2 regions of the Stenotrophomonas sp. STEN046 genome follow, and region 2 is predicted to be linked to the other one. Evidence: predicted binding sites of a transcription regulator. Region 2 holds the regulator's gene; the other holds the start of a gene.
What was found. Region 2 encodes FliA, which starts transcription of late flagellar genes. Its sites were predicted from a motif close to TAAAGTTTNNCNNNCNNNGGCCGATAA; they were not measured.

Region 1 (15,152 bases), on a different contig from region 2:
ACAGCCGCGCCCGCCCATCGGGCACCAGCTCGCGCAGTTCGGCGAACACCTGCTCTTCGGCGCGGGCGATGTCTTCCCGCCGGGTGTCGCTGAGCACGAAGAAATCGAAGCGCTGCAGTTGCCCGGTGGCGGCCACCGACTCGTAGATCGCGCGCAGGCCGGCCAGCAGCCGCCGCGGGTCTTCGTTGTAGGTGGGCATCAGCAGCGCGGTGCGGCTGTGCACGGTGGGCAGCGGCTTGTCCGGGTCGATGCCCAGACGGTAGCCACGGTCGAACACGGCCGTCAGGAAGCCGGCCACGGCACTGGCAAAGGACAGCGCGATCCAGGCGAACAGGCCGACGAACAGCACCAGCAGGCAGGCTTCCAGCACGCTGATGCCATTGCCGGACAGCACCCGCCACATCATGCGGGTGGCCACGGCGGTCATCGCCACGGTGCCCCCCAGGATGTACAGGCGGCGCAGGCCGATCATGCGCGGCGAGGTGCGATGGCGGCGCACCTTCAGGCGGCCTTCGCGCAACGTCTGTTCCGGCATCACCAGCGGTGATTCGGCCGGTAGCAGGGCCCAGCCCGCGTCAGGACCGGTCGCAGCCGGTCCCGCGTCGGTCGGGTCCGCGTCGATGGTTTGATTCCCCATGGCCGCCTATTCCGCGCAGGCCGCAGGACCGGCCATCCGGGCCGGGCTGCATGCGCCAAGGTTCCTGGCACGCATTCCCGGCGTCCGCACTTGTCCTGTCTGCCACGGCGTCATGCCGCGCAGTCGATGTCTGTCACTACCGGAACCCACACGATCTCCAACGGGGCGGAATCGAAAAATGCGGCTCAGTCTATGGGGCTGAATGTAAGCCGGGTGCGAAGGTCTACGCCGGGAATTGTCCCCATTCAGCAATCAGCAGGCGAACCGCGTCACGGGCGTGGCGGATGTCGCTTGATCGCAGGAAGTACTGGATCGTAACAAACGAGAACGGTTATCATTCCGTTAACCAGGCAGGTCAACGCGCGCAGCGCTGCGGACCCACCCAGCTGCGCCGGACCGTCCGCGCGCCCGACGACCCAGGGAAGGGGGGGCTGCCTGCTGTCTGCGTGCGCCTGCTGCTTCCCCCGGGTCTCTCCTCTCCCTTGGAAGCCGTCATGTCCCCTCTCCGTTCCGCGCGCCTGTCGCGCACCCGCCTGGCCAGTGCCCTGGCCACCGCCTGCCTGCTGGCACTGCCCGCCCTCGCTGCCGCTGAAGCCAGCGCCGATGCCTCGACCAAGGACCTGGACACCGTGGTGGTTACCGCCTCGGGCAACCAGCAGTGGATCAAGGATGCCCCGGCCAGCATCAGCGTGATCAGCCGCGAAGACATCGAACGCCAGCCGGTGCACGACCTGGCTGCCCTGCTCAGCCGCATTCCCGGTGTTACCGGCGGGCTCAGCGCCAGCGGCGAGCAGTCCAAGATCAAGCTGCGCGGCATGCCGTCCAACTACACGCTGGTGCTGGTGGACGGCAAGCGCATGGGCAGTTCGGCCTCGACCAACTACCGCCCCGACCTGGGCCGGCAGGACCTGAACTGGATCGCCCCGGACCAGATCGAGCGCATTGAAGTGGTGCGCGGCCCGATGTCTTCGCTGTACGGCTCGGACGCGATGGGCGGTGTGATCAACATCATCACCAAGCGCATCGGCGATACCTGGAACGGCAGCGCCACCCACAGCTACACCCGCCCGCAGGATGGCAAGCGCGGTGATACCCAGCAGATCGGCGCGACGTTCTCCGGCCCGCTGGGCGAACGCTTCGGCCTGCGCATCGGCGCCAACAGCATGCGCCGCGACTCTGACCGCGACAACGGCGGGGTGTATGGCAACGCCTACGCCGGCGAGAAGGACCGCAACGTCGATGCACTGCTGAACTGGAAGCTGAGCGAGGCGCAGGAGGTTTCGCTGGAAGCCGGCCACGGCGTGCAGCAGGCCTTCATCGCCAAGGCACTGGAAAACCAGGACGAGGGCGCGTGGGGCGCCAGCGAGCTCAAGCGCAGTTCGCTGGCGTTGAACCACGATGGCAAGTGGGACTTCGGTACCTCCAAGTTGAGCGCGTACTGGACCGAGTACAAGAACGATATCGGTGCCACCGGCCGTTCCGAAGCCACCGATACCATCATCGAGGGCAGCCTGAGCACGCCGTTCACCCTGGGCGTTGACCACCAGTTCGCGGTGGGCGGCCAGTGGAAGCGCCAGGAGCTGACCAACACCGACACCATCGGCCAGGCACCGATCGACTACGCTGGCAAGCCGGTGGTCGGTTCCAGCCTGGAAGTGGATACCTGGGCCCTGTTCGTGGAGGACGAGCTGAAGCTGCACAGCACGCTGGCCCTGACCCTGGGTGCCCGCCTGGACCACCATGAGCAGTTCGGCAGCCATGTCAGTCCGCGCGCCTACCTGGTCTGGCACCCGGGCGAGCAGTGGACGATCCGTGGCGGTGTATCCAAGGGCTTCCGCGCCCCCAGCCTGACCGAGAACTCGCCCAGCGCGGCGACCCAGTCCGGCGGCCGCGGCTGCACCTCGCTGATCCCGCTGGGCTACACCCGCGGCGGCTGCTACATGGCCGGCAACCCCGACCTGGCCCCGGAAACCAGCACCAACCGCGAGATCGGCGTCAGCTTCGACAATGATCTGGTCGATGCCGGGCTGACCTACTTCCATACCGACTTCAAGAACAAGATCGAGTACGAAGCACTCGGCTTCTTCAACGGTTACTGGTGGACGCGCATGAGCAACGTGCAGCGCGCGCGCACCAGCGGCATGGAAGGCAACCTCAACTTCCGCTTCGGTGATCACTGGCGCTGGCGCACCTCGGCCACCTGGATGAAGGAGGCCAAGAACCTGACCACCGGCCGCAACCTGATCGACACACCGGAATTCTCCGGCTATTCGTCGCTGGACTGGACGCCGAACACGGTGTTTTCCAGCAGCCTGTCGGCGCAGTACACCGGCAAGCAGACCGGCATGGTCAACACCTTCCTGAAGGCATACACGCTGTATGACCTGACCGCTGCCTGGAACGTCAACGAGGTGCTGACCCTGCGCGGCGGTGTCAGCAACCTGGCCGACAAGAAGCTGTACGCCGAGGGCTCCACCGACTACTTCGTGGCCGGGCGCAGCTACTTCCTCAGCATGACCGCACGCTTCTGACGCGCACTGCGATCGCGCTGGCGACCGGCCAGCGCGATCGTGGGACCGTCGGGTTCAGTCGTTTTCCAGCACGGCCGGCGCGGCATCGCGGCTGGCCGCCTTGCGTGCACGGTCCATCGCCACCGCCAGTTGCTGGCGGGCGAGCAGTTGTTGTGCCTGCACCACTTCGGGTGTTGGCAGGAGCACCGGTCCGGGTGCGTTTTCCGGTGTAGCTGGTGTGGTCATGCAACCTCCATGGACATTCCGCCGTTGCCCGTAAAGCGCGTGGGGCGGCGGCGGACTGCGCACCCTATCCTAAAAAGAAGACGGGTGGGTGACGTGCGACGCCCGGACGCAAGCCCCTGTCCGTAGATCCGTCACATTTTTGACGGTCGGGACTGGAAGGCTGAATGCGGCACATTTATCATGTAAACGTTTTCCCACAGGGACGTCCCTACCTACATGAACGCCGTCGACCTTTCCCGTTTCAGCCCCAAGTGGCAGTTCCGCTTCAATTTCTTCCAGCAGCACGGCGCCCCCAAGGAGCCGGGTTTCAAGCAGGCCTGGAAGGCGCTGTCCTTCGGCGACCGCCTGAAGATCAACCTCAACTTCTTCGCCTTCTTCTTCGGCGCGATCTACCTGTTCATCCTGGGCATGTGGCGCAAGGCCCTGGTGGTGATCGGCATCAACATCGCGCTGGTCGTGGTCACCATGTTCCTGCCGGACATCGTCGCCCGCGCGCTGTTCATTGCCATGAACTTCCTGGTGGCCTCCAGCACCAACTACGCCTATTACCTGGAACAGGTGAAGGGCAACACCAGCTGGAACCCCTTCGAAGGCATGTTCTAAGCCTGCCTGGCTGCCGGGCATTGCCCGGCAGTACCAGCGGTTGCCCGTTGCATCGACGCCCGGCCCTGGCCGGGCGTCGTCATTTGCAGCGTGGCTCAGGCCGCGCGCAATGCCGCCGGCGCCGTTGACTCGGCCTGCAGGCGGAAACGCGACACCGCGATCGCCAGCTGCTCGGCCTGCTCTTCCATCGCCCGCGCGGCGGCCGTTGCTTCTTCCACCAGTGCCGCGTTCTGCTGGGTGGTCTCGTCCATCTGCACCACGGTCTGGTTGACCTGCTCGATGCCGGCCGACTGTTCGCGCGAGGCCGCCGAAATTTCGGCCATGATCTCGTTGACCCGGCCGACCTGGCCGACGATTTCCTGCATCGTGCGCCCGGCACCATGCACCAGCTGCGCACCGGCACCGACATGGCCGACCGACGCGTCGATCAGTTCCTTGATCTCCTTGGCCGCTGCCGCCGAGCGCTGTGCCAGCGCGCGTACTTCGCTGGCAACCACGGCAAACCCACGGCCCTGCTCGCCCGCACGCGCCGCTTCCACGGCTGCGTTCAGCGCCAGGATGTTGGTCTGGAAGGCGATGCCATCGATCACCGAGATGATCTCGGCAATACGCTGCGAGGAGGTCTCGATCTGCTCCATGGTCTGCACCACCTGGCTGACCACCTGCCCGCCCTCGCTGGCCACGCCTGCAGCCGATGCCGCCAGCTTGTTGGCCTGCAGGGCATGATCGGCGTTCTGGCGCACGGTGGAGGTGAGCTCCTCCATCGATGCGGCGGTTTCTTCCAGGTTGGCGGCCTGCTGCTCGGTGCGGCGCGACAGATCGCTGTTGCCCGAGGCGATTTCACCGGCCGCCAGGCGGATGCTGGATGCCGATTGCTGGATCTGGCCGACGATCTGGGTCAACTGCTGCACGGTGCTGTTGGCATCATCACGCATCACCGCAAACACGCCGTGGAAATCACCGTGCATGCGCGTGCTCAGGTCACCGGCGGCGATGGCCCGCAGCAGCGTCGACAGGGCCGCCAGGTTGTGATCGCTGACCTGCATCATGGTGTTGAGCGTTTCCACCATGCGGCGGAAATCATGTTCGAAGCGCTGCGCATCGCCGCGCACGGCGAAGTCACCTGCGGCGGCCGCGGCGGCCAGCTGCTGGATCTGCTCGTTGATGGCCGCCAGGTTGGTCTTGGTGGTCGCCATGGCGGCGGTGAACACGGCCTTTTCGCCCGGCAGCGCTTCCATGTCCACGCTGAGGTCACCCACCGCATAACGCTGCATGACCTCGACCAGGCGCTGGGTGACCGCCGTACTGCCGGCCACCAGCTGGTTGCTGTCGGCCACCATCCGCCCATACTCGCCCGGGAACACCGAGGCATCCATGCGGTAGCTGATCTCGCCGGCATCATGGCGCCGCGCCATCTCCGCCTGCGCCAGCATCACCGCCTGCAGCTGTCCGCGCATACCCTGCATGGCCTCCAGCAGGCGGCCCACTTCGTCGTTGCCCAGCGCGGGCATTGCCGTATCCAGCTTGCCAGCCGCCACGTCGCCGGCGATACGCACCGCCTGCGCCAACGGTCGCACCGCCAGCCGCTGCAGCAGCAGGTAAACGCCACCACTGAGCACCAGTGCGGCCACCACGCCCACCAGCAGGATGATCCACAGCAGTTCGCGGGCCTGGGCCACGATCACTGCGTGCGGCACCACCACACCCAGTGCGAAACGCTGCGGGGCATCGCCCACCTGCAACGGCACATACAGGCGCACATTGCCTGCCGCGTCGGGTTCAAAGGCTTCGAATGTCCGGTCCGCCGCGATCTGCGCCAGCATGCCGACAGTGGCCGCATCGGTGCGCGGCTTGCCGATCTCGGCGGCGTCGGCCGAGGCCAGCACCACGCCCTTGGGCGAGAGCAGCTCAACGCGCCCGGCCCCCATCGGCTTCAGCGTGGCCAGATGCTTCTGCAGCGCAGCCAGCGAGAAGTCCACGGTGAACACGCCCAGGAACGTGCCGTTTTCCACGATCGGCGTGCTCAGCGTGCTCATCAGCACCTGCTGCCCGCCGATATCGTAGGCGTAGGGCTCGCTGACCATCGGCAGCTTGTCGCGGCTGGGCTGCATGTACCAGTTGCCCGACCCGCTGGCCGTGTCGGTGTAATCGGTCATCGGCGACTGCTGCGGCTTGCCGTCCTGCCAGGCCCAGTAGCTCATGTAGCGGCCGGTGGCGTCGTGCGCTTCGGTGTCGACGAACGCGGCGTCCTTGCCGTCAAAGGCATCGGCCTCCCACATGGTGCTCTTGCCCAGCCATTCCGGATGCGCATGCAGCTGCTGGCCGATGACGTTGGCCAGGGCGGCGCGATCCGGGGCGTCGCCACGGGCGCGCTGGGCCAGCACGGTTTCCACCATCGCATCGTTGCTGGCGAAGGCGGTGCCCAGATCGGCAGCCACCTGGCGCGCTTCGGCGCGGGCTTCGCTGGCCATGGTCTGCCGCGAGGATGACACCAGCGCCGAACTGGCCTGGTGGTAGATCAGGAACGCAGTGGCACCAAAGCACAGCAAGGCGATCAGTGCGGTGCCCAGCATCAGCTTATGGGCGATGCTGCCGGGGCGGCGGGCAGCGACGGAACGGGAAGAAGACATGGCAGGATCCGCAGGCAGTTCAGGTCGACCGGCGCCACGACGGCACCGCGCAGATGCGCGATCCGTCGCGCGGGCCGCCTGTCCCACCGGTTCGGAAGCCGGCACGGAAAAGGCGCGCACCGGGTTAGCGGCCGCTGCCGGACGAGGTTGAGGCGCGGAACCCGCACAAAACTGAACCGGCTCAGCTGCCGATCACTCCGTATCGGGCACCACGGCACGCTCGAACACACGCTCACCGATCCACGGCGTACGCGGCAGCACTTCGATGCTGCCGGCCGCGTACTGCTGCAGCACGCCTTCCGGGCCGAAGCGCGGTTGCCAGCCCAGCGTCTGCCGCATCCGGCTGCTGTCGTAGACCCGATCGATGCTGAGCGGCAGCGGCCAGCCGCGGCGTTCGAACTCGGCCAGCAGCTGCGGCGCACGCCGGGCCAGCACCTGGCGTGGGTCGGCGGCCAGCTGCAGGCAGTCGCTGCGCTGGAACGGCGTCGGTGCGCAGGCGATGAAGCGCTGGAACGCCGGGCCGACGTCGTCCACCAGCGCGGCGTGCGCGCTGGCCACGTCGCGTGCGTCGATGCCCCGGTGCAGGCGGAACATGGCCATCCGCTCCGGCGCTTCGGGAAAGCAGCGCGCCATGCGCAGCACGCGCACCTGGAACGCATCGCAGGCAGCGCCCTCGGCCAGCGCTTCGGCCTGCAGCTTGGTGCGGTGATAGATGGTGCGCGGCAGCGGCTCGGTGTCCTCGTCGATCCAGCGGCAGCCACCCGATACCACGGCGTGGCCATACAGCGCGGTGGTACTGGTCAGCACGAAACGCTTCACGCCGGCCTCGCGTGCCAGCTGCAGCAGGTTCGCAGTGGCATCCACGTTGATCTGCTGGAACACCGCGTCGGGTACCAGGTCCACGTGCGGCGCATGCAGCGCAGCGGTGTGGATCACCGCATCCACACCCTGTACCGCGCGCTGCAGCGCCTGGCGGTTGGTCACATCGGCAATGATGCGGGTGGTGGCGAACGGGCTGCGGTCCAGGCCCAGCACTTCATGATCGGCCGCCAGCGCGCCGAAGATGGCACGGCCGATCCGCCCGGAACTTCCGGTCAACAGAATCTTCATTGAATCCATTCACTCGACAACGCCCGGGAGCTACCGGGATGCTTCGATTCTAGGCATGCAACGTGGCGACGGCGATAGGAATCGGCCGCAATCCCGGGTTCAACGTGACGGACGTGGCGTTGCCAACAACTGGCGGGCGACGAACAACGGATCATCGCCTCCCGCCACATCCGGAATGACACCACTGCGTTCCCAGTTGCCTCCGGTGGTCAGGTTCAGCGGCCGCCGATCAGGAATGCTGATCTGATAGCCGCCCGGCAGTGGCACCGGATCGCCGAACATGTGGGCTGCACCGCCGCTGCGGCTGCCTACCACGCGGGCGCGACCGAGCGCCTGCAGCGAATAGGCGACGAACTCCGCAGCCGAACCGGTGCGGCGGTCCACCAGTACCACCAGCGGCTGCGTGTAGGCCGGCAGGCCCGGGGGAGGCAGCAGCACCGGCGTGCGCGTACCGCGCTGCTCGAGTTGCTGCACCGAGGTGATCCTGGGGTCCAGGAAGGCGCGCACCAGCAGATCCGCGCTGCCATCATCGCCGCCGCCGTTCTGGCGCAGGTCCAGCACCAGCCCCGCCGTGTCATCGAGCAGGGTGAACGCTGCCGCCAGCTTCTGCCGTGTCAGCTGCAACGGATAGAAGGTGCTCAGGCGCAGGTAACCGATGTTGCCCTCCAGCACCCGCACCTCGCGCACGCCGGCGCCGTTGCTGCGCGCATCATTGCGCCAGGCCATCAACCAGTCTTCCTGTCCGGCGGACGCCTCCACGTGCTCGACGTGGAAGTGGCCATCGAACACCCCCAGGTCCTGGTTGAGGCGCGCGGCGAAGGCCGAAGGCGTGCTGCAGCTGTCGGCATAGCGCCGTTGCTGTGACCAGGACTGCACCGCATCGGCGATGCGCGCGCCCTCAGCCACATCCAGGTACTGCGTGCGAACGGCCTCTGCAGCCGCCTGCAGTACCGGCTGCTGCGCCGGGCATGCCGCCGCCAGCACTGCCCCCCATAGCCAGGAAACCGCCATGACTGCCCTCGTCTTGTAGATATATAAGCACTTATATATCATCGCCCGCATGGATCTCCAACATGCGACCCTCGGCACCCTGCTGCGCGCCCTGCTCGACCAGCTCGATCCCGCCGTCGAACAGGCCTATCGCGGTCTGCAACTGGACTACCGGCCGCGTTATACCCCGGTGCTGCGCACGTTGATGGCGCAGGGGCCCTGCCGGATCAAGGATCTGGCCGAGGCCTGTGGCTTGAGCCATTCCGCACTGAGCCAGACCGTGGCGACGATGGTGCGCGAGGGCTGGCTGCTGGCTGGCAGCGGCGAGGATGGCCGCGAGCGGATCCTGCAATTGAGTGAGCGTGCCGAGCAGGCGTTGCCGGCGCTGCAGGCGCAGTGGCAGGCGACGGCGGCGGCCGCACGGAGTCTCGACGCCGACCTGGGGCAGCCGTTGGCACCGGTGCTGAGGCAAGCGCTGCAGGCACTGCAGCAACGCCCGTTCGCGCAGCGCCTGCAGCAGGCGCGCGGCGGCTGAGGGGGACGCAACGATCAGCCGTCGCTGCGGGCCGACACCAGACGCAGGAAAGCGTCGTGCTGGTAGCGGCTCATCCGCAGCTGCTGGCCATTGTCCAGGGTCAGCACGTGGTGGCCATTGAACCAGGGATGCAGGGTCTTGACCCGTGCGATGTTGACGATCGCCGAGCGGTGCACGCGTGCAAAGTGACGCGGGTCAAGTCGCTCGGCCAGGCTGTTCATGGTTTCCCGCAGTTCGTGCACCCGATCGGCCAGGTGCAGCAGCACGGTGTTGCGGTTGGCGCGCACCCAGAGGATGTCCTCCACCGGCAGCAGCAGCACCGCTTCACCGTCGCGCACGGCGATCCGCTGCAGGTAGTCTTCGCGCTTGCGCAGCACATCCAGTGCTTGCAGAAGACGGCTGTTGTCGGCCGCTCCGGCGGCCTGTGCCAGCCGCGTCTTGGCCCGCTGCAGGGTGGCCGCAAAGCGCTCGCGACTGAACGGCTTGACCAGGTAATCCACCGCATTCGATTCGAAGGCACGCACCGCATAGTGCTCGTAGGCCGTAACGAATACCGTGGCCGGCATGCGGGCCGCGCCGATGGTGGCCAGTACATCCAGACCGGTGATACCGGGCATCTGCACATCCAGAAAAACCAGGTCCGGTGACTGCGCGCGTATCGCCGCCACCGCCGACACACCGTCGCCACATTCGGCCACGCTGTCGATGTCAGGATCACCCTGCAACAGGCGCAGCACCGCGCGGCGCGCGATCGGCTCGTCGTCCACCACCAGCACGCTGAGCTTCATGGCATGCCGCCGTGCGCGACGAATTCGGGTGCCTCATCGGCATCCTCCAGCGCGCGGAACGGCAGCCGCACCCGGCAGGCCACGCCCTGCGGCCACAGCAGTTCCAGCCGGACTTCGGCCGCGTCTCCATACAGCTCGCGCAGGCGCAGGCGGGTATTGGACAGGCCGATGCCGTGACCACCGGATGCACCGGGCTGCTGCAACGTACTGTTGTGGTTGCGCACCTCGATACACAGCACATCACCGTCGCGCCGCGCTTCGATCTCCAGAATGTCCTGCCCGACGTTGCGGCCGATGCCGTGACGCAATGCGTTCTCCACCAGCGGCTGCAGGATCAGGCTCGGCACGGCACCATCCAGCAGTTCCGGCGCCACGTAGATGCGGCTCTGCAGGCGATCCTTGAAGCGCGTGCGCTGGATACCCAGGTACAGCTCGATCAGGTCCAGCTCCTGGCGCAGGGTGATTTCCTGGCCGTCGTAGTCCTCAAGGAAGGCGCGCAGCAGTTCGCTCAGGCGTAGCAGCATGTCTTCGGCGCCGGCTTTGTCCTCATCCAGCAGGGTGACGATGGCGTGCAGCGTGTTGAACAGGAAATGCGGCTGCAACTGCGATTTCAGCGCCAGCAGCCGCGACTGCGCCAGCTCGGTTGCCAGACGGCCCGCTTCCACCTCGCGCCGGGTCTTTTCCTGCTGGAAGTGCAGCGCCTGCTGGATCGCAAACAGCGCCCAGTAGGTCAGCAGGCCGATGGCGAAATGCTGGGCGATGAAGTACCAAAACTGTTCACCGAAGCCGCTCGGTTCGAACACGGTGGAAACCATTGCGCCCAGCACCATTGCCAGCAGGGTGACGGCGAAACTTGCAAGCAGCTGCATGCCCAGCCCCCCCAGCCTGCGCTGCGGCTGCAGTGGATAGCGCTCGCCCAGACGGAACACCAGCGGTGCCAGTGCGGCCCAGGTGAACCACTGGATCAATGCCCAGCGCAGGTAGTCCTCGAAGGGAAAACTGGCACCCGTCAGGCTGTGGGTCAGCACCCGTTGCAGGGTGAAGGCCACGGCCACCGCCAGCCACAGCAGCAGATAACGGAACACATCGATATGGGTGCTGCCAAGGCGGATCTTCATCGGAGCATCCGAAGCGCCCGGACCGGGCCTGCGCCATCTTAGGCAGAGGCCGGCGACGAGAGAAGCACGGCGTAGGCGCAGTGCGATTGGTCCCGCCGCCACGACGATTGGTCCCGGATCGGTTGCCGGCCAGGAGCCGTCACGCACAGATGGCGTGTCCCCAACACAAGGCCCGACCATGCATCCGCTCACCCGAATGGCGACTGCCGCCCTGCTCTGCCTTGCCCCCACCACACAGGCCGCGCCGCTGCATTACCTCACCCTGATCAACCGTGCGCACGCCGCGGCTTCCACAGTGGAGGTCGCAGAGCACGGTAGCGAGGACTTCCATGCACTGGTGCTGGCGGGGCCCATCGAGGGTGGCGGCGGCCAGGCCACGGTCGCCCTGCGCGAAACCGGCTGCCGCCTTGATCTACGATTCCAGTTCAGTGATGGACGGCGTGCGCGGTATAGCGACACCAATGTATGTCGCGGCGATGCACTGGTGATTGCACCATTGCCTGCCCGGTAATCCAGCGTCAAGCGCGCGCGCAGGCCGGGTGATTGGCTGCCGTCGATTGTCGACCCGGCGTTAGCGGGGCGCGTGCAGCATGGACCCGTCGTCGTCGTCGACGGCGAGGCACATTCCTGCAGACGGAGATCCGACATGGCCAACCCACGCCCAGACAGCCGCCGCCGCGGCTTTGCCGCGATGGACGAAGACAGGCAGCGCGAGATAGCGGCCAAGGGCGGGCGCGCCGCGCACGCTTCGGGCAATGCCCACGAGTTCAGTTCCGCCGAAGCACGGCTGGCAGGTCGCAAGGGCGGCGAGGCCATCAGCAGGGATCGACAGCATATGGCCACGATCGGTCGTGAAGGTGGACACGCGCGCCACGCCAATGCTCAACAACAGCAACAGCAACAGCAACAGCAACAGCCTGCCGCAGTGCCGCGCGGGCGCGGGCAGCAACACTGAGTTGCAGCACGACTCAGCGCGCCTGCTGGCGATGCAGTGCCAGCGCGGTAAGCTTTGCCAAGCCGCCGGCAACCGCCACGCGTGGGGGCTAGGCGTGGGCGAGGATATTGAGCAGGCGTCCAAAGGGATCGCGTACGAAGAAGCGTCGCACGCCCCATGGTTCATCGACCGGGCCATACTCCAGCGCGATGCCGGCCCGCTGCAGACGCGCCAGTACCTCATCCAGGTTGTCCACCTCGATCGAGAGGTCCGGCACCGGCGTGCCGGAGCCGCCTTGGCTGGCGATGCTGAGCTGCGCCAGCGCCGTGCCTGCGCCGCCGTAGGTCACGATCCAGCCGTGGTCCATCACGATCTCCATGCCAAGGACCCCGGCGTAGAACGCGGCCGCCTTTGCAGGGTCGGTACTGGCGATATTGGCAACAATGCGTTTGACGGCCATGCGGACTCCAGGCGATCAAGGCTGCTGTCGGGCAGCCTCAGGGCAAGGGAAGCATCTCGACGCGACGGGACGGTGTCTGCCGTACCTGCTCGATGAGCCGGCGTACCACCGGCGACGTCTCCTGTTTACGGTACAGCGCAGCGAGGGTCGAGGCGATGATCGGCCCGGCGATCGGCAGATAGACCACGCCCGGCAGGATCAGTGTCTGCTGCAGCACCGAAGGCACGATCGCCACCACGTCATCGCCCACCGAAACCTGCGCGAGCACGGCAGCAAGAGAGCCGGGACGGAAGCGGACGTCAGGTACGAATTCGCCCCGGCGGGCGACTTCCAATGCTCCGGCAGGCTGCTCGGGCATGACGAACGCCGCCTTCGCCAGCTGTGCCGGTTGCACCGGCAACGCCGCACGGGCCAGTGGATGCAACGCCGGCAGCGCCACGCAGAACGGGTCTTCAACCAGGATGTGCGAGCCCAGCGCATCGGGAACCTGCATCGGCAGCCGGCAGAACGCAACATCCACGCGCCCCTCCAGCAACAGCTCCGGCAGGTCGGTCATCGGCCATTCGCCAACCTGCAGATCGACATCGGGCCAGGCACTGCGGAACCGCTGCAGCTGCTCCTGCAATGCACCGGCATAGACCGCCGAGCCCACGTACCCGATCTCGATCCTGCCGATCTCACCGCGCCCGGCGCGCCGTCCCACTGCTTCGGCCTGGTCGAACTGGCGCAGCACGCTGCGCGCTTCGGCCAGGAAAATCGAACCGGCCGAGGTCAACGTCACTTCACGCCGGCTGCGATCGAACAATGGCGTGCCCAGGCGCCGCTCGATGTCCTGGATCTGCACGCTCAACGTCGGCGTGGCGATCCCCAGGCGCAGCGCGGCACGTCCGAAATGCAGCTCCTCGGCCAGCGTCACGTAGTACTGCAGGTGTCGACGGTCCATGCACGCCCCTTCGTTAGCTTCAACCTAACGTACTGAAAAAACACCGGCAATGAAACAAACACGACGAGTTGCTTGAATGAGTGCCCCTCCCTCACCCGAGCCGCCGGTGCCCGCCTCTCCCTCCCGCCGCCGTACCCCGCCCAACTGGATCCTGATCATCGCCTCGCTGGGCTGCACGATGACGGTGCTGGAAACCAATGCCGTGGCCGTTGCATTGCCCTCCATTGCACGCGATCTGCACGCTGACTTTGCCGACATTGAATGGGTCATCAGCTGTTACATCCTGTCCTTCACCTCGCTGCTTCTGCCTGCCGGTGCCGTGGCCGATCGTCACGGCCGGCGGCGCGTGCTGCTGGTGGGCATCGCACTGTTCGCCATCGCATCGCTGACCTGCGCGCTGGCGCCCACGGCCAGCGCCCTGTATGTCGCCCGGGCCTTCCAGGGCATCGGTGCGGCCTTCCTGCTGGCACCGTCGCTGTCGATCATCGGCCACGCATTCCACGAAGGCCAGGAGCGGGACAACGCGTGGGCCTTCTGGGGAACGGCCATGGGCATGATGATGGTGCTCTCGCCGCTGATCGGAGGCCTGCTGTCCTCACTGTGGGGATGGCGCTCGGTGTTCATCGCGATCCTGCCGTTCCTCGCCTTCCTGGCCTACGGGGCGATCCGCTGGGTGCCAGATTCCGCAGACAGTGTCGTCCGTCCGCTGGATCCACCCGGCATCATCACTTTCAGCCTGGCGATCTTCGGCGTTGTGTTCTTCCTCGTGGAAGGCCTCGCCGAAGGATGGGGTTCGGCGGTGGCACTGGCCGGGCTCGGCCTGGGCATCGCGATGGGCGTGCTGTTTGCCTGCATTGAACTGAAGCGCCAGCATCCGATGGTCGACCTTCGCCTGCTGGCCAGTCCACGCTTTGTCGGCGCACTCATCGCCATGACCGGCTACGCGGTCAGCGCACAGGTGATGGCCTCGATGCTGCCGCAGTACCTGCAGAACGGCGTCGGCCTGAGCGCCTTGGCCACGGGCGCCGGCATGCTGCCCTTCGCTGCTGCCATGCTGCTGTTCCCCCGGGTCGGCAGGCGCCTGGGCCGCCACTTCAGCAGCGGGAACGTGCTGGCCATCGGCCTGTGCATCACCGCCGTCGGCAATGCGCTGGCCGGTTTCGGTGCCTGGCACAACAGGCCAGGGGTGGCGCTGCTGGCGATGGTCATCATCGGCGCGGGAGGAGGCATCCTCAACGGCGAGACATCCAAGGCCATCATCGGATCGGCGCCGCGCGACCGTGCGGGGATGGCCTCAGGCATCAGTGCGACAACCCGCTTCGTGGGCATCCTGCTCGGATTCACCCTGCTCTCCGGCGCGTTGACCGTCGGCATCCGCGCCGGCCTGTCGGCGCAGATGCCCGGTGCAGACGTGATGCGTCTGGCCGATGGTATTGCTACCGGCGCGTTGAACCATGGAACCCCGGCTGCACTGGCGCGGATGATCTACAGCCAGGGTTTTGCCGCATCACTGTGGATGGCGGCCGCGGCAGCGACGCTGGCGAGCTTCACTGTTGCCGTGCTCAGCCGACGTGCACCGCTACTACGTCAGGCCCACGCAGGTGACCGCAAATAGACAGTCGGACGCAGAAACGCCCGGGGCAGCTCA
Region 2 (15,152 bases):
GCCGTCCCCACTGCCCGGTGGCCGTTGCTGCCGGGGGTTGACGGACGGTTTGGAATCGGCGCGGAGCGCCGACGCCCTGCCGTTTCCTGCTCAGCCCAGCAGGTGACTGGCGTCGAGCAGGATCATCGGGCGTTGGCTGATGCGGGCAACGCCGCGGAACAGTTCGTTGGAGATCTGGCAGATGCGGGCGGTATCGGGCGGCTCTATCTGCGAATCGGTGAGGTTGGCGACGTCTTCCACCGCCGACACGCGCAGGCCCAGGGTCTCGCCGTTCTCTTCCAGTACCACGATACGGGTCTGGGCATCGTCCTCGGCCGAGGCGGCGCCCAGGTGCAGGCCCAGGTCCATCACCGGCACCACCTGGCCGCGCAGGTTCATGATGCCGAGCATTTCCGGGGCAGTGCCGCGCAGTGGCAGCAGCGGAACCGGCAGCACCACTTCCTGCACCTTCAGCAGCTCCAGGGCGTAGGCCTGGGTACCGCAGCGCAGGCGCAACCAGCGCGAGGCGCGCTCACCGGCGCGGCGGTTCTGCGGGTGCGGGCTGCTGGCAGGCTGATGTGCCTGTGCCTGCAGTTCCTGCCAGGTGCCGGGGCGATTGCTGGCCGGTGCGTCGACGGCCACGCGCGGCGGCGGTGCCACGGGCGCGCGTGACATCGGGGCCATCGCGGCCATCGGCGCGGGGGCGGGGCGTGCGGGGGCGACGGCTGCGGCGGGAGTGGCGATCGCAGGAACCTCCTCACCGTCGGCGGCGGCCTGGAAGGCTGCCTGCAGCCCGGGGCTGTCGGTGTGCGCCAGGCTGTCGGCCGCGTCGGTTTCGTAGATGACCTCGTCCGGCAGGTCGTCCCAGGTCGGTTCCGGCGCCGCAGGGGCGGCCGCGACGGGAGCGACCACATCGGTTTCGTAGACGACCTCGGCCGGGAGATCGTCCCAGGTGGGTTCGCGCTCGGATTCGGGTGCTGTGTCCGCCGGGCATGGCCCGGCGCGACCGGTGGCCGCGTCGAAGGCGGCTTCGAGTGCGGCGTCGTCGCTGGCCGGGGTGGCAGCGACTGCGCCGGTTTCGTAGACGACCTCGGCCGGGAGATCGTCCCAGGTGGGTTCGCGTTCGGATTCGGGTGCTGCGTCCGCCGGGCATGGCCCGGCGCTACCAGAGGCAGCGACCGGTTCCTGTTCGATGGCCGGTGCTGCGGCGATGGCGTCGCCAAGCAGCTGGTCCAGATAGTCGTCCAGCAGGCCGGTGGTGTTCATGCAGCCTGCTCCAGCGCACGTGCGTCTTCGCCGAGGATCCAGTTCAGTGCACGCCGGTACGCAGCCAGGCCCCGGCCCGGGTAGTCCTCGCCGATGCTCGGCAGGGTCAGGCCGGCGGCATTGCTGATGCGCGTATCGATCGGGATGGCGTCTTCCCAGACCCGGCTGGCGTGACGGTCCTGCATCGCGCGCAGCGACTCGTTGCCGGTGCGGGTGCGGCGGTCGAACAGGGTGGGCAGGATCGAGATCGGCAGCGGGCGACGGCGCGAGCGCTCGACCATTTCGCCGGTGCGGACCATGCCATCCAGCCCGTGCAGGGCCAGCGGCTCGGCCTGGGTGGGAATGATCAGGCGATCAGCGGCGGCAAGTGCATTGATCATCAGCAGCCCGAGGGTGGGCGCACAGTCCAGCAGGATGTAGTCGTGCTGGCCCTGGTGGCGCGCCATCGCGTTCTGCAGTGCCAGGCCGAGACCGGGCTGGTTGGCGCTGCGCCGTTCCAGCGTGGCCAGCGAGGCCTGCGCGCACACGTAGTCCAGCCCGGAAATGTTGCTGGCATGGCTGAGCGTGGCCAGGTCGGCCGGTGGCGCGCCGAACAGTTCCAGCACGCCGGCCGGTGCCGGTTCGATCGGCACGCCGAAGGCGCGGGTGAGCGAGGCGTGCGGATCGAGATCGATCAGCAGCACGCGGTGGCCGAGCGCGGCCAGGCCGCGACCGAGGGCGAGGGTGGTGGTGGTCTTGCCGACTCCGCCCTTCTGGTTGGCGACTGCCCAGATGCGCATCGGATTACTCCTTCATTGCCGGGGGAACGGCGGCGCCGACGCGGCTGCCAGCCGGCACCGGCGGCAACTGCACCGGTGCGATGGGGGGTGTGGGGGTGGTACGTGCCGGCGATGCCGCCGAGGCTTGCGTCGGCGCGCGGCTGGGGTTGCCGGCGTCGTTGCCTGTGGCGGCACCGGTGGCGGCATTCAGGCGCTCGCCCAGCGGATCGACCGAATGGCTGGTGTCGGCCAGGATGATGACCATCACCCGGCGGTTGCGGTTGCGACCCTGCGCGCTGTCGTTTTCCTCGCGCGGGCGGAACTGGCCGTAGCCGACCATGGCCAGTCGCGAGGGCTGCACGCCCTGGTCGGCGAACAGATGGACCACGCTGGCGGCGCGGCCGGCCGACAGTTCCCAGTTGGAAGGGAAGGTGGCGGTGGCGATCGGGATGTTGTCGGTGTGGCCTTCCACGCGCACGCTGTTGGGCACATCGCGCAGCACGCCGGCCAGGCTGGCCAGGGTGTCACGCGCATGTACATCGAGCGCGGCCGAGCCGGTGGGGAACAGGATGTCGCTGTTGATTTCGACCTCGATCCACAGTTCGGTGCGGCGCACGCTGATCATGCCGCGGTCGATCAGTGGCGCCAGCGCGGCGGTCAGGCGGTCGGCGATGCTGTTGAGCTGGCGCTCGGCGCGCGCGATCTGTTCCTGGTTGTGCACCGACACCGGCATGCGCATCTGCGAGGCCATCGACGGCAGCAGGGTGGGGTCGTGCGAAGGCGCCGGCGCCGACGGGCCGATCTTGGTGCCGGACTTGATCACCGACGGGCTGTCCCAGCCGCCACCCTGCACCTGCTTGTTGCCGACCTGCACCGGGTTGATGGTGCGCGGTGCGCCGCCGAAGGCATCGGTGAGGGCATCGGCCATGATCCGGTACTTGCCCTCGTTGACCGAGGAGATCGCGTACATGACCACGAAGAAGGCGAGCAGCAGCGTCATCAGGTCGGCATAGGGAATGGCCCATGCTTCGTGGTTGGCGTGCTCTTCGTGGTGCTTGCGGCGGGCCATGTCAGTGCAGGAAGCCGGAGAGGTTGGTTTCGATGTTGCGCGGGTTCTCGCCCTGGGCGATCGAGATCAGGCCTTCGATGACCATCTCGCGGTCGCGGGTGTTGTGCGAGATCACACTCTTGAGCTTGGCGGCGATCGGCAGGAACAGCAGGTTGGCCGAGGCGATGCCGTAGATGGTGGCGGTGAACGCGGCAGCGATGCCGTGGCCGAGCTTGCTCGGGTCGGCGAGGTTCTTCATCACCGCGATCAGGCCGAGCACGGCGCCGATGATGCCCAGCGTGGGTGCGTAGATGCCCATCGCCTCGAACACCTTGGCCCCGGCCTGGTCCTGGTGCTCCTGGCTGCCCAGTTCGATTTCCAGCATGTGCCGGATCGATTCCGGTTCGACGCCGTCCACCAGCAGCTGCAGGCCCTTGCGCAGGAACGGGTCCTGCTGCGCTTCCACCTGTGCTTCCAGGCCCAGCAGGCCCTGGCGGCGGGCGATGTTGCTCCACTCCACGATCTGCTGGATCAGTTCGCGGCGGTCGCTGTGCGGCGGGCGCACCACCCAGCGCACGATCTTGAAGGCGTGCTTGAACACGGCCGGCGAGGTGTGCAGCAGGATGGCGGCGATGGTACCGACGATGACGATTACAAACGCCGCAGGCGACCACAACGACGCCAGGCCGGCGCCCTTGAGGATGCTGCCGCCGACCAGTGAGGCCAGGGCGAGGAAAAGTCCAATGAGGCTGAGTCTATCCATGGGTCCGGTATCGGCTTGTGTGAATGGGACTTGAGACACCGGGAGGTTGTGTACAGACGGTAGTCACAGTTTTCGGGTCGCCGGGCATGGCCCGGCGCTACCCTGCGGGGCCGTTTCCGGTTGCGCCGGGTCGTGCCCGGTGGGGTTCAGCGCAACCCGTCCACATCCAGGATCAGCGCCATGCGACCATCGCCGATCAAGGTTGCACCGGCATAACCGCGCAGGCCGCGCAATGCCTTGGGCAGTGGTTTGATGACCACTTCCTCGCGGCCGCGCACCTGGTCCACCACCAGGCCGAAGCGGGTTTCGCCGGCCTGCAGTACGACGATGGTCAGCAGCGGCGAGGCGGCGGGCGTCACATCCAGCCATTGCCGCAGGTCGACCAGCGGCAGGGTGTGCGAGCGGCGATCGAGTACGGCGCGACCGTCGAACCAGCCCAGCGAGGTACGCGGCGCATGCAGTACTTCCATCACGCGCGCCAGCGGCAGCGCGTAGACATCCTCGCCGGCCTGTACCAGCAGGGTCGGCAGGATCGCCAGCGTCAACGGCACGCGGATCATGAAGCGGCTGCCACGGCCCAGTTCCGACTGGATCTGGATCTGCCCGCTGAGTTCGCGGATGCGCGACTGCACCACGTCCATGCCGACGCCACGGCCGGAAATGTCGGTGACCTGCTGCTTGGTCGAGAAGCCAGGCAGGAACACCAGGTGCAGGCATTCCTCGCTGCTCAGGCGGGCGGCGGCTTCCGGGTCGATCAGGCCCTTCTCGCGTGCCTTGGCGCGCAGCTTTTCCGGATCGATGCCGGCGCCGTCGTCCTGCACCTCGATGCTGACGTAGTCGCCTTCCTGCTGCGCCGACAGGCGCACGTGGCCCATCCGCGGCTTGCCCTGCGCTTCGCGCAGGTCGGGCATTTCCACGCCGTGATCGATGGCGTTGCGCACCAGGTGCACCAGCGGATCGGCCAGCGCTTCGACCAAGTTGCGGTCCAGCTCGGTCTCGGCGCCGATCAGCTCAAGGTCCACTTCCTTCTTCAGCGAGCGCGCGACATCGCGGGCCACCTTGGGGAAGCGCGAGAACACCTTGCCGACCGGCTGCATGCGCGTGCGCATCACCGCCGATTGCAGCCGTGCGGTGGCGATGTCCAGAGTGGACACGGCACGATCCAGCTCTTCGTCACGCAGGCGTGTACGCAGGGTCTTCAGCCGGTTTCGTGACAGCACCAGTTCGCCGATCAGGTTGACGATGGCATCCAGGCGCTTGGTGTCCACGCGCACGGTGTGTTCGGCTTCGGCAACCGGCTTGTTGGCTGCCGGCTTGCTGGCCGCCGGTGCCGGCAGCGCTGCCGGCGCCGGACGCGCTGCCGGAGCAGCAACGGCAGCAGCGATCGGTTGCGCGCCCGGCACGGCGCCGCCATGCAGCTGGTCGAGCAGGGCTTCGAACTCGTCCTCGCTGATCATGTCGTCGGCTTTCTTCGCCGTCGCTGCGATGGTGGTCGGGGCCTTGCCGCCGTGCAGCTGGTCCAGCAGTGCCTCGAACTCATCATCGGTGATCAGGTCGCCGCCGGCGCCTGCCGGCGTGGCCACGGCCGACGCTGCGGTGGCAGCGCCACCGTGCACATCGAACTGTGCGACCAGCTCGGGCGGTGCAAAGCCCGGTTCGGTACCGGAGGACACCGCATCGAGCATCGACTGCAGGTAGTCCAGCGATTGCTGGGCGGCATCGAAGTGATGTGCCTGCAGCACGGCCTGGCCGGCCCGTGCGGCGCCCAGAGCTTCCTCGGCGGCGTGGCACAGCTCGACCATCGCGGTGATGCCCAGGAAGCCCGCGCCGCCTTTCAGCGTGTGGTAGCCACGGAACACCGCGTTGAGCTGTTCGTTGTCCTGCGGTGCCTGTTCCAGCGACACCAGCTGTTCGCCCAGGCGATCCAGGATTTCCTGGGCCTCGATGATGAAATCGGCAGTGATGTCGTCGGCTACCGCGCCCATGCTTACAGCCCCAGATCCGACAACAGGTCGTCGGCGTCGTTCTGCGAGACCGCGTGGCGGTCAAGTCCCTTCAGTGCCGGCCCGGCAAGTTCCGGGTCGGTGCGATGCTGTTCCGGCGGCAGGCCGAGCGCGCCAAAGCCTTCGTGCACGCGACGGACGATGCCGACCACGCGACGGATGATCTGGCCGGTCAGGTCCTGGTAGCTCTGGGTCAGGGCGATCTCGGTAAGGTTGTGGCGGATGCGGTCGAGCTGCGCGTCCTGGCCCGGCTGCAGGCCATCGGCACGCAGCTGCTCGGTCAGGTTGCGGCACTCTTCGGCCAGGTCCAGGGTGCGGTGGGTGGCCTGCTCGGTCATGGCCACCACGTGGTCCAGGCGCGCGCAGGCGTCATCCAGCTCGCCGGCTTCATCAGGCACGGTCGGCAGTTCACCCAGCGCCTGCCCCAGTTCGCGCGCCAGCCGCGAAAGGCCGCTCATCATCGGCTGCGTGCGCAATGCCACCAGGCCATCGATGCGCTGGCGCCAGGCGGCTTCGTCGCCCGATTCCAGTGCATCCAGGGCTTCCTGCAGGCGCAGGGCGAGGGCGCTCTTGTCGACCGTAGTGTCCATCAGGCGCTGGCCGCCAGGCGTTCGAAGATCTTGCCCAGCTTCTCTTCCAGCGTCTGCGCGGTGAACGGCTTGATGATGTACCCGTTCACGCCGTTCTGCGCCGCTTCGATGATCTGCTCGCGCTTGGCTTCGGCCGTGACCATCAGCACCGGCAGGGTCTTCAGCTTGGCATCGGCACGGATCGCCTTCAGCAGCTCGATGCCGGTCATCACCGGCATGTTCCAGTCGGTGACCACGAAGTCGAACGGCTGGCTCTGCAGCAACGACAGCGCGGCATGCCCGTCCTCGGCTTCAGCGGTATTGGTGAAGCCCAGATCGCCCAGCAGGTTCTTGACGATACGACGCATGGTCGAGAAGTCGTCGACGATCAGGATGCGCATGTTCTTGTTCAAAGCAGAGTTCCTTTGTTGATCAGCTCTCGGGGCCGGCGTCGGCCGCCCCGATCATGTTCATTGTTCAAGGCCGGCATCGGCGGCTTCGAAGACCTTCAGGCGGCCGCGCAGGCGCAGCACGGCCTGGCCGTGGATCTGGCAGACGCGTGACTCGCTCACCCCGAGCACCGCGCCGATCTCTTTCAGGTTCAGTTCCTGCTCGTAGTAGAGCGAAAGCACCAGCTGTTCGCGCTCGGGCAGCAGGCCGATGGCATTGCCCAGTTCGCGGCCGAATTCACCGCGCTCCAGCACCTGCTGCGGGGTCGGCCCGCCCTGGGCGATGGTGTCCAGTTCGCCCTGGTCTTCGATGCGTGATTCCAGGCTCAGCACCTGGCCGCGCGAGGCGTCCTCCATCAGCCGCAGGTATTCGGGCAGCGGCATTTCCATTGCAGCGGCCACTTCGGTGGCGCTGGCGGCACGGCCGGTACTCTGTTCCAGGCGGCGGATGGTGGCGGCGGCGTCGCGGGCGCGGCGGTGCACCGAACGCGGCACCCAGTCGCCGCGGCGGATCTCATCGATCATCGAGCCACGGATGCGGATCGAGGCGTAGGTTTCAAACGATGCACCCTGGTCGGCGTCGTAGCTGCGCGAGGCCTCGATCAGGCCCATCATGCCGGCCTGGATCAGGTCATCCACTTCCACGCTCGCCGGCAGGCGGGCGGCCAGGTGATGGGCGATGCGCCGCACCAGGTCCGAGTGCTGGGCAATGACTTCATTGGCCGCAGTGCGCTGGACTTCCCTGTATTGAGCGGCGCCTTTCATGCGGCCACCCCACGCTGCTTGATGATGCGCTCGAGGAAGAATTCGACGCCACCGCGCGGTTCGGTCGGTGCCTGCCAGCGTGCGGTCCGGCGGGCGATCTCGGTGATCGCCAGCGCCGACGGGCTGGACGGGTAGGCCTTCACCACCGGCTGCTGGCGCTGCACCGACAGGCGCAGCCAATCGTCCTGCGGCACGCAGCCCAGGTAGTTCAGCGAGACATCGGCCAGGAACTTCTCGCAGACCCGGGTCAGCTTCTCGTACAGCACGCGGCCTTCGTTGGGGTCGCGCACCATGTTGGCCACCACCTGGATGCGGTCCACGCCACGTTCGCGCGACAGCACCTTGATCAGTGCGTAGGCATCGGTGATCGAGGCCGGCTCATCGCAGACCACCACCACGGTGTCCTGCGCGGCCTGGCAGAAGGTCAGCACGCCATCGTTGATGCCGGCTGCGGTGTCCACCACCATGATGTCCAGCTCGCGTTCCAGCTCGGAGAACACGTTGACCAGGCCCACGTGCTCGGCCGGGGCCAGCTCGGCCATGTGCCGGCGGCCGGATGCGGCCGGCACCACCAGCACGCCGTTGGGGCCTTCGATGATCACATCGTCCAGGCTGCAGCGGCCGGCGACCAGGTCAGCCAGGGTATTGGTCGGGTTCAGGCCCAGGATCACGTCGATGTTGGCCAGGCCCAGGTCGGCGTCCAGCAGCAGCGTGCGCTTGCCCATGCCGGCCAGCGCCACGGCCAGGTTGGCCGACACGTTGGTCTTGCCCACGCCGCCCTTGCCGCCGGTCACGGCAATGGTGCGCACAGGGCCGAGCGGCTCGCTGCGGGTCGCCGTCAGCGGGAAGGTGGTGGTCAGCTTGGCGTACTCACGCGACGGCATGGTTCAACTCCGGGTTGCAGGGCATATCGGCCGCGCGGCGCAAATCTTCAAGGCGAAGTACAAGATTGGCCGCACTGGCCCGGTGCAGGTCGTCGGGAACGTCCTGGCCATCGGTCACCCAGGTGATCGGCAGCTTGTGGTCCACGGCTACGGAAAGGGCGTTGCCGAAGCGGCCGGTCTCGTCCAGCTTGCTCAGCACCAGGCCCTGCAGGTTGGCCGCGCCGAAGCGGCGCACCACCTCGTCCATGTCGCCGAAGCTGGTGTTGGCCGGCAGCACCAGCAGGGTGCGGACCTGGCGGGCGGCACGCAGCCACTGCAGCTGGGCGGCCAGTGCACGGTCGCGTGGGCCCAGGCCGGCGGTGTCGATCAGCACCAGCTTGTAGTCCTTCAGGCGTTCCAGCAGCTGGTCCAGGTCGGTGCCGCTGTTGGCTTCGTGCACCGCAATGCCAAGCTGGCGGCCGTAGCCGTACAACTGTTCGCGGGCGCCGATGCGCAGGGTATCGGTGGTGACCAGGGCCACGTCACGGGCCGCATGGGCTTCGGCGAAGCGCGAGGCCAGCTTGGCGATGGTGGTGGTCTTGCCGGCGCCGGTGGGGCCGACCAGGGCGATCACCCCGCCTTCCTCCATCGGGTCGACCGGGGCAATCGGCAGCTTGCGCGAGATCAGCCCCAGCATCAGGCCGCGGCCGCGATGGGCTTCGGTTTCCAGCGGAATCTGCATGGCCACGTCGCGGGCGATGCCGGCGTCGAAGCCGTACTCATCCATCAGGTCCAGCGCGGTGGCGCGCACCGGGCAGCCACGCAGGCGCTCATCGGTGAAGCGGTTCATCTCGCGCTCGATCACCTGGCGCATGCCGGCCACTTCCTGGCGCAGGTGGCGGATCTCGGCGTCGTCCTGGGCCACCAGGGTCAGTGCGGGCGCCGGTGCCAGCGCAGGCAGCGGTGCCGGTGCAAGGTCCTGCGGCTGCACGGCAACCGGTGCCGGCTCGTCTTCGTGGTGCGACATGACCGGTGCTGCGGCGACCGGCAACGGCGGCGGCGAGATGGCCGGGGCCGGGGCCGGGTCTTCCAGCGGCGGATCGATCTGGAAGCGCGCGCGGTTGCTTGGCGCCGCCGGCGGCGCCGGAGCCGCGGCCGGCGGTGCCACGATGGCTTCGGCGAAGGGAGCGAAGATCTGTTCCGGCAGCGTCGATTCATTGACGGCGGCGCGCGCCAGGGTGGCGGCGAAGCCGGTGCTGCCACGAGTCGGCACGATCTCGTCGGCGCTGTCCAGGGTGCGGCCGGTAGCGCCGACGGCGGCGCGGGCCAGGGCCGCAACGGCCGAGGTGGTAGCGGCCACCGGTTCCGGTGACGGGCTGCTGCTGCGACGGCGGGTGACCGCGGCAATCACCGCATCGGCGGCGGTGCGCGGCTTCGGCGGCGGCGGCGGGGCCACCTCGCGGCGCGATGCTTCAAGGGCGCGCTGCACCGCGCTTTCATCGTAGTTGGCGGCGGCCACGATCTCGATGCCTTCCTCGATCCGGCGGTTGGACAGGATCACGGCGTCAGGACCATGTTCCTTGCGCACCAGGTTCATGGCCGAGCGCATGTCGGCGGCGACGAATCGTTTGATTTTCATGCTGTGGTCACGGGACGAAGTCGGCGGAGTGGCGGTCGGAGAACGCGGATGGTCGGTGGTCTGCACGGTTCGGGTTCCCCTTGGAATCTGTCTGTTGCTGCGGTGTGTAAGTGGTGTCTGTTTTCTGGCGCATCGGACGCCGGCGTCAGCTGATCGTTCCAACCAGCTTCAGACGCTTGTCTTCCGGCACCTCGCTGTAGGCCAGGACCGACAGCGACGGAACGCTGTGGCGGACCAGGCGGGCCAGCGCGGAACGTACCGGGCCCGGCACCAGCACGACCGCCGGCTCATTCTTGGCTTCCTGCTTGCTGACACATTCGGCCAGGCTCTGGTGCAGTCGCTCAGCGAGTCCGGGTTCCAGCGCGGCGCCGTTGCCCTGCGTGGACTCCTGCAAGACACGTTCCAATTGCGGGTTGAGGGTGAACACCGGCAGCTCCGCCGACATTCCGGCGATCTCCTGCACGATGAAGCGGCCCAGTGCGGTGCGCACGGCGGCGGTCAGCACGGCCGGGTCCTGGCTGTGCGGGGCGTGTTCCACCAGCGCTTCGGCGATCTTGCGCAGCTGGCGGATCGGAATGCGTTCGATCAGCAGGTTCTGCAGCACACGCACCACCGCCGACAGCGGCAATGCCTTCGGTGTCAGATCTTCGACGAGCTTGGGTGCGCTCTTGGCCAGGTTGGCCAGCAGGTGCTGCACTTCCTCGTGGCCGAGCAGTTCCGGGGCGTGTTCGCGGATCAGGTGCGAAAGGTGGGTCGCCACCACGGTGGCCGGGTCGACCACGGTGTAACCCATGGTCTCGGCCTGGGCGCGCTGGTGCGGCTGGATCCAGGTGGCATCCAGGCCGAAGGCGGGGTCCTTGCCGGCAATGCCCTCCAGCGGGCCCAGCGCGCTGCCGGGGTCCAGCGCCAGTTCGCGGTCCGGGTGGATCTCGGCGGTGGCCACCGGCACCCCATGCACCAGCACGCGGTAGCCGTTGGCCGGCAGTTCCAGGTTGTCGCGGATATGCACCGAGGGAATCAGGAAGCCGACATCCTGGGTCAGCTTGCGGCGCACGCCCTTGATGCGCGCCATCAGCTCGCCGCCCTGGTTGCTGTCCACCAGCGAAATCAGTCGATAGCCGACCTCCAGGCCCAACGGATCGACCGGGCGCAGTTCGTCCCAGCTCAGTTCGGCGGTCGGCGCCGGCGCGGCGGGGCGGCCCAGCGCGTTGAGCGCGGCGGCATCATTGTTGCTGGCGCCGGCATCGGCGGCCGGTGCCTGGCCCTTGCGGTACACCTTCCAGGCGATGAAGCCGAGGATCACGGCCAGCGTCAGGAAAGCGACGTTGGGCATGCCCGGCACCAGGCCGACCACGCCGAGGATGCCGGCGGTGATGGCCAGCGCACGGTACTGGCCGAACACCTGGCCACTCATGGCCTGGGCCATGTCCTGCGAACGCGAGGCGCGGGTGACCAGCATGGCCACCGCGCTGGAGACCAGCAGCGCCGGCAGCTGCGCCACCAGGCCGTCACCGATCGACAGCAGGGTGTAGGTGGCGGCAGCATCGCCGAAGGGCATGCCATGCTGCAGCACGCCGACGGCCAGGCCGCCGAGCATGTTGATGAACAGGATCAGGATGCCGGCGATGGCATCGCCGCGGATGAACTTGCTGGCGCCGTCCATCGCGCCGTAGAAGTCGGCTTCCTCGCGGACCTCCTCGCGGCGCAGCTTGGCTTCTTCACGCGTCAGCAAACCGGCGTTGAGGTCGGCGTCGATCGCCATCTGCTTGCCGGGCATCGCGTCGAGGATGAAGCGTGCGGTCACTTCCGAGACGCGGCCGGCACCCTTGGTGATGACCACGAAATTGATGATGGTGAGGATCGCGAACACCACGATGCCGACCGCGTAGTTGCCGCCGATGACGAACTCGCCGAAGGCGGCGATGACCTTGCCGGCTGCATCGTGGCCGTTCTGGCCGTTGAGCAGGATGACACGGGTGGAGGCCACGTTCAGCGCCAGCCGCAGCATGGTGGTGATCAGCAGCACGATCGGGAAGATGGTGAAGTCCAGCGGGCGCTTCACGTAGACCACCGCCAGCAGCACCATCAGCGAGATGGCGATGTTGAAGGTGAACAGTGCATCCAGCACCGGCGCGGCCAGCGGCACCACGACCATGGCCAGCAGGGCCAGCACGATCAGCGGCGCGCCAAGGCCCTGGCGGATCATCTCCAGCGCGCGGCGGGTGTTGAAGCCGGAGGTCTGCGCGTTCATGGGCGACCCCCGTTGCCGAATTCATCCACCGCGATCTGCGGCGCGGACGGCATCGGGCCGGTCCGCCAGCTGCGCAGCTGGTAGACGTAAGAGAGGACCTGGGCGACGGCTGAATACAGTCTCACGGGGATTTCCTTGCCGAGTTGGCCTTCCCGATACAAGGCGCGTGCCAAAGGCGGGGCGGAGACGATGGCGACCTTGTTGCCGTCGGCCACTTCACGGATGCGCAGGGCGGTTTCATCCACGCCCAGGGCGACCACGGTGGGGGCGTTCATGGCGCCGCCTTCGTACTTCAGTGCCACCGCATAGTGGGTGGGGTTGACCACCACCACGTCGGCGCTCGGCACCGCTTCCATCATCCGGCGGTTGGCCATCTGCTGCTGCAGCTGGCGGATGCGACCCTTCACTTCCGGGCTGCCTTCGCTTTCCTTCATTTCCCGGCGCAGTTCTTCGCGGGTCATCTTCAGCTTGCGCATCCAGTTCCAGCGCTGGTACGGCGCGTCGATGGCGGCCAGCACCAGCATGGCGCCGGCGGTGGCCAGCAGCAGCCGCAGGGTGAAGCCCAGGCCATCGCCGATGGCGGTTTCCAGCGGCTGGTGGATCAGGCCGCGCAGGGTATTGAAGCCGGTCCAGACCACCATGCCGGCGGCGACGCCGACGAAGGCGATGCGCAGCAGTGACTTGGCAAATTCGGCGACGGCCTCGGCGCCGTACAGGCGCTTGAGGCCGGACATCGGGTTCATGCGGTTGATGTCGGGCATCATTGCCTTGGCCGACCAGCGCAGGCCGCCCATCACCAGCGGTGCCACGAAGCTGGCCAGCAGGCACACCAGCACCAGCGGGGTGATGACCCACATCAGCTGCAGCAGCAGGTCGCCGAAGTGGCCGAACAGCTCCTGCGGGTGCTGGCGCAGGCTCTGTGGCGGGCTCAGGGCCTGCTTCATCCAGGCGCGCGCGCCGCTGGCCATCGAGCCGCTGGTGGCCATCACCGCGATCACGCCGGCGCCGAACACGGCGGCCGTGCCCAGCTCGCGCGAGCGCGGCAGGTTGCCCTGTTCACGGGCATCGCGCAGGCGTTTTTCTGTCGGTTGTTCGGTTTTTTCGCCGGCGGATTCGTTCTCGGACATCACGGGCACTACGGCAGGAGATGCCAGGGCGCGTGCAAGAAGTGTTCCGTGACGGCGGCCGGCGGGTTTCCCGGCGCCGATGGGATGTGCCAACCAAGGTTGGCACCTGCCAGGGCATGGCCCGGCGCTACCGGGCGGGATCGCCCGGCGGCGGGCTCTGTGCCAGCTCCACCCGTGGCCGCGGCAGGTCGTGCAGCTGCATGAAGCGGGCAGCGTCGACCGGGCGGCCCAGCAGGAAGCCCTGCAGGTAGTCGCAGCCCAGGCGTTCCAGATAGGCGCGCTGGGCGGCGGTTTCCACGCCCTCGGCCACGATGTCCATATCCAGCGCGTGGCCCAGCGCCACGATCGCCGATACGATCACCACGTCCTCGGCGCTGTGCTCCAGGTCGCGCACGAAGGCGTGGTCGATCTTGATTTCAGTGGCCGGCAGGCGCTTGAGGTACAGCAGGCTGGAGTAGCCGGTACCGAAATCATCGATGGAGATGCCCACGCCCAGCGCGGAAAAACTCTGCAGCAGGCGCAGGCTGGTATCGGTATCGCGCATCACCGTGCTCTCGGTGATCTCCAGCACCAGGTTGCGCGGGGCGACGCTGTAGCGTTCGATCACCTCGCGCACGTCCTGCAGCAGGTGTGGCGAGCTGAACTGCACCGGCGACAGGTTCACCGACATCGACCAGCCGTCATGCCCGGCGTCGTGCCAGCGGCGCAGCTGCTGGCAGGCCTGGTCCAGCGCCCAGCGACCGATTTCGTTGATGGCGCCGCTGCGTTCGGCCAGGCGGATGAACCGGTCCGGCGGGATCAGCCCATGTTCGGGATGGCGCCAGCGGATCAGCGCTTCGGCCCCGGCCACCTTCTGGGTGGCAACGCGGATCTTGGGCTGGTAGTGCAGGAACAGCTGTTCGCTGCCGATGGCCCGGCGCAGGTCGGCCAGCAGGCGGAACTGCTGCTCGGCACTGTCATTCATCCAGTCGGCAAACAGCACGAACGCGTTGCGGCCGGACTCCTTGGCCTGGTACATCGCGGCATCGGCGAAGGCCATCAGCTGGCGTTCGCTGGCGGCGTGGTCGGGGCAGATCGCAACGCCGATGCTGGCGGTCACCTGCAGTTCGTTGTCCGGCAGCAGCGGGCCGCTGCCCACCGCCTGCAGGATGCGCCGGGCCAGCGTGGGCAGGTCTTCGTCCTGCTCGATGCGCACGACCAGCACGAACTCATCGCCGCCCAGCCGCGCCAACAGGTCGTGCGGGCGCAGCAGCTGCCGGGTACGTTCGGCCACCGCCACCAGCAGCGCATCGCCGGCCTGGTGGCCGTAGGCATCATTGACCTGCTTGAAGCCATCCAGGTCCATGAACATCACCGCAAAGCGGCTGCCACCCTGTTCGGCTTCGGCCAGGGCCTGCACGATGCGCCGCTGCAGCAGCAGCCGGTTCGGCAGCCGGGTGAGCGGGTCGTGCAACGCGGCCTGGGTCAGTTCCTGCTGCGCATCGGTGAGCGAGGTGCTGAGCAGCGAGTTGCGCAGTCGCAGCAGCTGCGCTTCCACCCGCTGGTCGAGCCAGGACACCACCAGCACCACCGCCAGGATCGCCACGGTCAGCAGCACCACCAGCATTGCCAGCCAGTTGTTCTGCAGGCCATCGCCCACCGCCGCACCGCAGACACTGCCTTCCGGAAAGCG

Region 1: a site for FliA is predicted at 6,751-6,777, ahead of ACVOLJ_RS16705 (methyl-accepting chemotaxis protein). Genes of this name have one in related genera too.

What each region holds. Positions count from the first base shown of each region.
Region 1 covers NZ_JBRRDR010000041.1:22,468-37,619, reverse strand. The annotation lists gene mdoH (glucans biosynthesis glucosyltransferase MdoH) at 1-637, opposite strand, end outside; gene ACVOLJ_RS16720 (TonB-dependent receptor domain-containing protein) at 1,132-3,168, shown strand; gene ACVOLJ_RS16715 (hypothetical protein) at 3,223-3,393, opposite strand; gene ACVOLJ_RS16710 (DUF2628 domain-containing protein) at 3,610-3,996, shown strand; gene ACVOLJ_RS16705 (methyl-accepting chemotaxis protein) at 4,092-6,626, opposite strand; gene ACVOLJ_RS16700 (NAD-dependent epimerase/dehydratase family protein) at 6,819-7,736, opposite strand; gene ACVOLJ_RS16695 (S41 family peptidase) at 7,836-8,747, opposite strand; gene ACVOLJ_RS16690 (MarR family winged helix-turn-helix transcriptional regulator) at 8,797-9,261, shown strand; gene ACVOLJ_RS16685 (LytR/AlgR family response regulator transcription factor) at 9,276-10,049, opposite strand; gene ACVOLJ_RS16680 (sensor histidine kinase) at 10,046-11,167, opposite strand; gene ACVOLJ_RS16675 (hypothetical protein) at 11,346-11,678, shown strand; gene ACVOLJ_RS16670 (KGG domain-containing protein) at 11,814-12,122, shown strand; gene ACVOLJ_RS16665 (VOC family protein) at 12,211-12,561, opposite strand; gene ACVOLJ_RS16660 (LysR substrate-binding domain-containing protein) at 12,599-13,504, opposite strand; gene ACVOLJ_RS16655 (MFS transporter) at 13,581-15,119, shown strand.
Region 2 covers NZ_JBRRDR010000001.1:10,204-25,355, forward strand. The annotation lists gene ACVOLJ_RS00045 (chemotaxis protein CheW) at 91-1,245, opposite strand; gene ACVOLJ_RS00050 (ParA family protein) at 1,242-2,024, opposite strand; gene motD (flagellar motor protein MotD) at 2,029-3,072, opposite strand; gene ACVOLJ_RS00060 (flagellar motor protein) at 3,074-3,814, opposite strand; gene ACVOLJ_RS00065 (chemotaxis protein CheA) at 3,961-5,799, opposite strand; gene ACVOLJ_RS00070 (protein phosphatase CheZ) at 5,802-6,407, opposite strand; gene cheY (chemotaxis response regulator CheY) at 6,407-6,799, opposite strand; gene ACVOLJ_RS00080 (RNA polymerase sigma factor FliA) at 6,857-7,600, opposite strand; gene ACVOLJ_RS00085 (MinD/ParA family ATP-binding protein) at 7,597-8,484, opposite strand; gene flhF (flagellar biosynthesis GTPase FlhF) at 8,471-10,102, opposite strand; gene flhA (flagellar biosynthesis protein FlhA) at 10,248-12,353, opposite strand; gene flhB (flagellar biosynthesis protein FlhB) at 12,350-13,480, opposite strand; gene ACVOLJ_RS00105 (putative bifunctional diguanylate cyclase/phosphodiesterase) at 13,608-15,152, opposite strand, start outside.